DNA from 3 places in the Paenibacillus lutimineralis genome. Region 2 is predicted to be linked to each of the others. Evidence: predicted binding sites of a transcription regulator. Region 2 holds the regulator's gene; each other region holds the start of a gene.
What was found. The regulator LexA, encoded in region 2, represses DNA repair genes until DNA is damaged. The targets are predictions, from matches to a motif close to CGAACATATGTTCG.
Positions count from the first base shown of each region.

Region 1: a site for LexA is predicted at 1,102-1,115, ahead of EI981_RS19180 (YhjD family protein). Genes of this name have one in related genera too.
Region 3: a site for LexA is predicted at 1,362-1,375, ahead of EI981_RS07800 (YolD-like family protein). Genes of this name have one in related genera too.

Region 1 covers NZ_CP034346.1:4,343,041-4,345,248, forward strand. Annotated here, with positions in the region: gene EI981_RS19170 (serine hydroxymethyltransferase) at 1-158, opposite strand, end outside; tRNA gene EI981_RS19175 (tRNA-Leu) at 829-912, opposite strand; gene EI981_RS19180 (YhjD family protein) at 1,138-1,551, shown strand; gene EI981_RS19185 (hypothetical protein) at 1,640-1,855, opposite strand; gene EI981_RS19190 (hypothetical protein) at 2,013-2,208, opposite strand, start outside.
Region 2 covers NZ_CP034346.1:2,652,645-2,654,852, reverse strand. Annotated here, with positions in the region: gene EI981_RS11255 (DUF896 domain-containing protein) at 1-106, opposite strand, end outside; gene EI981_RS11250 (LysM peptidoglycan-binding domain-containing protein) at 356-715, opposite strand; gene lexA (transcriptional repressor LexA) at 954-1,577, shown strand; gene EI981_RS11240 (DUF2642 domain-containing protein) at 1,851-2,144, shown strand.
Region 3 covers NZ_CP034346.1:1,905,811-1,908,018, reverse strand. Annotated here, with positions in the region: gene EI981_RS07805 (ribonuclease J) at 1-928, opposite strand, end outside; gene EI981_RS07800 (YolD-like family protein) at 1,172-1,318, opposite strand; gene EI981_RS30320 (YhjD family protein) at 1,445-1,741, shown strand; gene EI981_RS07795 (bacterial surface protein) at 1,856-2,208, opposite strand, start outside.

The DNA of each region.
Region 1 (2,208 bases), 1.7 Mb from region 2:
CTGCAAGAGGCCACCATCATGAGTTCGTTCATTTGACGCTTGTGTTCTACGCAAAAAAGAGAATACAACTGGTTATCCAACTCTTTCAGGTCGTCCAATCCGTTAGCGAGCAAATCAATTAAGGTGTGATCGTTTGTAGACCAGTAATTAAATTTCACTCGAATATGTCTCCTCTACAAAATTCAACTTTTATCTACTTGGAATTAAAAGAACATCAAATATCTTTTTACATTACTATTTAAACTTGTATGTAGTTCCATAATTTACTTATAAAATAATATTATGTCTTGTGCTGTAATATATCTCACTTTGTTTTCCAATATACAACAAAAATATTTCTCACTCGAAATAATCAGTTGACTGCCTCCTATATAGAGTAATTATTCCCTAGTCGTTGCGAACCCCTTCTTCATTTTGGACTAAATAACACATATGTAGTTATGAATATTTGTTAGAAATTTCAAATCCTCTGGTTGGAAATTAAGAGCGTTGCATAAATCTTTCGAATATCAATTTTAAAATGATATATTAAAAAAGCCTCGTCTTCAGAAGACGAGGCTTTATGTCAAGTATGCATAACTTTTACTCGGTCACATATCCGATTTATGAAATAACTTTCAAGTCAAAAATAGCGCCTCGAACCCCGACGCTGTAGGTTATCTTGGTCAAAATAATTCCCATTTTCATTATGTTCTATATTCGTCCCCCATACCATTTATATACAGTACTGAAGAGGCAATTAAAAAAACAAAAAACCCTTGATCATCAAGGGTTTTCTTCGTATAGAGCCAAGGGCAATCGAACCCTTGAACTCATTGCTGCCAGTAATGCGGTCGAGAGGACTCGAACCTCCACGGGGGTTAGCCCACACGGACCTGAACCGTGCGCGTCTGCCAATTCCGCCACGACCGCATATTCTAATGTCTATCGCAGATCACTTCGTGTTCCGCAGCGACAAGGTATATAATATCACGGCTAAATTATAGAGTCAACCATTTTAAATAAAATATCATAATCGCTCCCCTTCATTCTATAAGGCTTCTTGATGATACCCTCTGCTTGAAAATCCCATTGTTATTTCTAATTATTTTGGATATAATAAGAACATAAGTTCGTATTTAGGGAGAAGGTGTTCATATGGCCGTACCCGGTATACTTGAAGAGGAGCTTGCCTTGATCAAGAGCGCTCTGCTCTTAAAGTTCGTGCGCCATGTATTCCAGCGGGACGCAAGAATTATTGAACAGAGCGGTGTATTGAAGAGTCCTGAGATCTATGTTGAGATGATCCAGGGAGGAGAACAACGAGCTGCCCTCGTATTATCCGAGATACAAACTGAATTCAATAAGCGTAAGATTAGACTGTACCAGATTCGGCAGGACGAGAACGGAATCTGGGCCGATTATACCTGTCGTGGATATCGCGGGGAGATGAGGATATTATGGGCTGGAATGCGCCATGAGATCAATTCCCGCATGCGGGCCTATCTGGGGGGAGATGCTCCCAAGAGAAGCCGCCTGCAGCCAAGTAGGCGCGCCGCCTCGGACTCCTGATTCCTATTCCCCGCACATACAAATACAACTATCCCAGATGCAGGCTGCGCTCGCCTCTCATCCAGGATAGTTGTCTTATTATCAGCCTTTATTCCTCGAACGAAGGCCGAGGATCCTTAGCGGATTGAATCAAATAATTGCGGTCCAGCTTGACCATATTCCGGTTTGGCCTACGGACCAATACATGGGTCTCATCCCAGGCAACAATAATTCCTCTAACATCATTCTCAGGAAGCGCATCCCTCACCACGCGTACCTTCTGCCCGGACAACCGATACTCATTCAGCTGCTCATCTGTTATCATCGTATTTACTTTTCACTCCTCTCTTCACTCCAATATGCCCCAAATATGCTGAGCAGATCAAAAATCGGAAGAAGCCATCCGAGTGAAGCGGTTCTGCCCAGCTTTATAATTCTTCAAAAAAAGACCCCGCATCAGCTTGCGGAGTCCTCTATCCCTCTTAACGTTGTGCATGCTCCTTGCTGCCGTCGAACCAGAAGTCGAGCACCTTCGAAGACATTACTCTTTGCTCCAAATACCCGACCTGCTGCAAGCTGAATTCCTCTTTCCATGGCATGTCAAGCTCTTCGCACAGTTCAACAATCGTCAGTAGCTTCGACCACGCCACATAGCGCTTATACCAGAAGAATTGGGGA
Region 2 (2,208 bases):
TCTCGCGCAGCTTAGCTCTCTCCAGAATCTCTTCTTCGGTTAACCCATCAGATTTATGTTTACGGGCCAATTCATTGATCCGTGCAACAACAGATTCTATATCCATAATTCCCTCCCCAAGTCGTTAGTCTTTTATTACAGCTCTCATCCTCATATTATAGAAGAGATTCAGATTCAAGCCGTATTTACCGCTCATGCAAAGCAGTAATTATTCATACTCTGACATGAGAAAAAGAGCTTGTCAAGGCAGTGCCGCCTTTAGTGCAAGCTCTCTTCATTATATAGTAATTTCTCTTCATCGTAAAACGGTATCGACATTCATTCCGTGGACCTACTAGAACGAACTTACAACTGATTAGTTAGGGAGAACCAGCACTTCCCCAGCTTGTATCGAACTCAAATGCTTTCCATTAGCACGCTTGATTGTATCTATATATTTTCTAATGTCTTTGCCCTGGGGTTTATGCTCAGAAGCAATCTCCCATAACGTATCACCCGGCATAACAATAACTGTCTCCAACGGTTTCTTATTAGCGTTATCAGTCGATGAGGCAAAAGCCGAGACCACTCCTGTACAGGTTAACAATAGTAGTACAAGCACCAACATCGTTCTCTTAGCTGTTCTAGAAAGATGGGCGCTCCGTCTCCCTGGCAATATAGAAGTTTTCTGAACTGGCTCCGTATAAATACTCTTATAAGTGCTATATTTAAGCATTTTCCTCACTCCAAACAAGTGTTCTTATTGCTGAAAATAATATAACACGAACACTTGTTTGATTCAATACTTTTTTCGAACATTCGTTCTCTATTTTTTTCACATCATTCGACGGCATCTATTCGGTATATATGTATGAAATGGGATCAAAAACGTATAAAGTTAGAACTTATGTTTGTACGAACGGTAGTTCTATGTTATAATTTTTCCAAACGTTACTAACTGGAGTTGATTGGTTATGTCTAAGGTGTCCAGCCGCCAGCAAGCAATCTTGGAATTTATTCGCAGCGAAGTACGAACGAAAGGATATCCACCCTCCGTCCGTGAAATTGGAGAAGCCGTTGGACTAGCCTCCAGCTCTACGGTACACGGACATCTGGATCGTCTGGAGAAGAAGGGATTCATTCGACGCGACCCTACCAAACCGAGAGCTATTGAGCTGCTTGGCGAGGAATCCGAAAGCGCCGGCCTGTTCGCCCATTCGGTAGCACGCGTTCCTGTCGTCGGTAAAGTAACAGCAGGCGTGCCGATCACGGCAACCGAGAATATAGAGGATTACTTTCCGTTGCCTAATCATTATGCGAACGATGGCGAGATTTTCATGTTGTCCGTTGTCGGCAACAGCATGATTGAAGCCGGAATCCATAATGGCGATTATGTTATCGTAAGACAACAGCAGACCGCGAACAACGGCGATATCGTCGTAGCAATGACTGAGGAAGATGAAGCCACGGTCAAGACCTTCTACAAAGAGAAGGATCATATCCGCCTTCAGCCGGAGAATCCAACCATGGAGCCCCTTCGCTTGAAGCACGTAAGCATCCTCGGCAAAGTCATCGGCCTCTTCCGGGATTTTCATTAATCTTGATTTTATACAATGGACTGCGTCTGTTCGGACGAATCCTACATAAGTTGCAGCAATCGATTATTGACGATTTAATGCTACAACGATGGATTAAAGGCATCCCTGCTGGGATGCCTTTTAAGTTGTAATTATTTTGTTATCTCCTCTTGTTCTCAAAGTCCGTATTTGACTTGTCTAATGAATTTTAATTTTAAACTCTAGGCATCCGCCCAGTTTGTTTTATAGGCTAATGCATAGAATGTCGTATACAATTTACTGGGAGGTAATTTTTTGAACAGTTATCCAATGATGTATCAAATGCCCACCATGACTAGTATGTCAAATATGCCTAATATGCCACATAAGCATCACATGCCTCAATCTATCATTGTTCATCCTGTTGATCAATGCGTTGTTGAATGTTTAATGTCCCTTAAAGGTAAAGTTGTCATTCTGGAAACTACTCGCGGCAGACTCGACGGATGTATCATCGATGTAAAACAAGACCATGTCGTACTTGAAGAAAGACATATGAAGTTTATTGTTCGCATTTGCGAAATTGTCTGGATCATGCCGGAATATTAGATAAAAGAGGGGCTAGTCGCCCCCTCTATCCAGACCTTCAAGCATACGTATATAGACTAGTCGC
Region 3 (2,208 bases), 750 kb from region 2:
AAATAATCAAGATCCGATTGTCTTCATATTTATCAATTTGCTTAATATCGATTAACATTCCATCAGGAACACGGATATATCCCAGATCCTGACCGATCGCAAATACGCGCTCCATGCTTCGTCCAATGACGGCAATTTTGCGGTTGCTCATGATGGCGGCATCGACAACCTGCTGTAGACGGTTCACATTAGAAGCAAACATGGCGAACAGAATTCGGCCATGGCAATTATGGAAGGTCTCAAGAATAGCATTGCCTACACGATGCTCTGAAGGGGTGAAGCCATCCTTCTCACTGTTCGTGCTATCCGCAAGCAGGGCGAGTACACCCTCACTGCCAACACTAGCCATCTTAGCGATATTAGCCGGATGATCCTCCGGCGTGAAATCGAATTTGAAGTCGCCCGTATGGACGACTGCTCCGTATGGAGTATCAACGACAATCCCGAATGCATCCGGGATACTGTGTGTAGTGCGGAAGAAATGAACGGTGAGATGCTTGTAGGCAAATCTGTCATTCTCCTGAAATACATGCAATTCCGTCTGTTCGAGCATTCGATATTCTTCAAGCTTCGCCCGCACCAGTCCGATCGTTAACGGTCCACCGTACACAGGAACCTTCAACTGGCGGAGTACAAAAGGCAGGGCCCCAATATGATCTTCATGTCCGTGCGTCAGAAATAAACCTTTGATTTTATGCTGATTCTTAACTAAATAACTGACATCTGGAATAATATAATCGATTCCCGACAGCTTGGAATCGGGAAATTTCAGCCCAGCGTCGATAATAATGATCTCATTTCTAAATTCAATACCGTACATGTTCTTTCCGATTTCCCCGAGCCCGCCAAGCGAGTATATGCGTACAGGCGGTTGGGAAGGCTTGGAACGCCGGTAATTTTTCACCGGTTTTGGGACAACTTCATTCATTATGTGATTAATCCTCTCTAGAAAAATGCAGACGGGGCTAATTTAATTATACTGAAATATAACCGTAATAAAAAGGTCTTTCTACAATAGTGTATAGGAATCGAGTTTAACCCGTATGGGATAAGGGATTAGGCCATTTTTGAATTAGTTTACTCTACAACAGAAAATAGGACTCTACGAGTCATTTTCGGGTAAAATACGGGTACTAAAATGACCGCCCAGACTCCCCAAGCGGTCTATTTTTCACTTTGCAGACAGGATATCAGCCATCTTGACCCACGACCAGTGCTCATGAAACGATTCTGACAACACCAGCTGGATCTGCTCCAACTCTTGAACATCCAGGACCGGCCTTGTCTTCCTTGTTGCCTCCCGACTTTGACGCTTCATCGCTTCCTTATGCTCGGGCAAGATAAAGCTTCATCTCCATATAAGAACATTTGTTTGTATTCAACACTTGAATAACAACTGTTATCTGCGATAAAATAGGAACATACGTTCTATGAGGGTGATGCTATGCCAATTGACCATACTCCAACAGATATGCAATTAGTAAAGATGTATTTGCTTCTACCCTTAGTCCTAAGCGCGTTTGAGCGTGACAAAAGGATAATTGAACAAAATATAAAGACACCGGGACCATATGTTAACTTTATAGACTCTGCCATGGATCGGGTGACGATAGATCTTAAAGAGGTTCGACGCAAATTCAGGTTGCTTGGGATTAAGGTGTACGAGGAAATACGGATCAAAAACGGGATAGATGCCCGTTATTTATGCCGGGGGTACACTCATGACTATAAGTTGTTGTAGAATTTCATCGCTGCGGAATGTAGCGTATTAATGGAGAAATACATGGGGGCTGATATAAAACAATGACCACTTTGGCCTCAGTGGTCTTTAACAATTTTCAATGATTATTAATTCTTAATACTCACTCACTTCAAATGTTAGAATCCGGTCAAACAGAATATAGTCTTTACGGCTTATAAAAGGTCCTTTATTATTATCATGCTTATCAATCGCATATGAAGCTCTTCCTGATCCCACCTGTTTAGCTTCGTACCATTCTATGAAGTCATTGACCTCTTCCATACTGAGATCATATTCCTTTTCCAATCCTGTTGTCAAAGTCACTACTAAGATAGCTCGGTTGCCGGATGGTTGTTCTGGTGTTGTTGGCTTCTCCGGTTCTTCGGTAGATGGGATAGGTGTATCGATATCTACCAAAGTCCCGTCTACATCAATATCAATAGCATCAAAATCCATTCTTTTTGTTC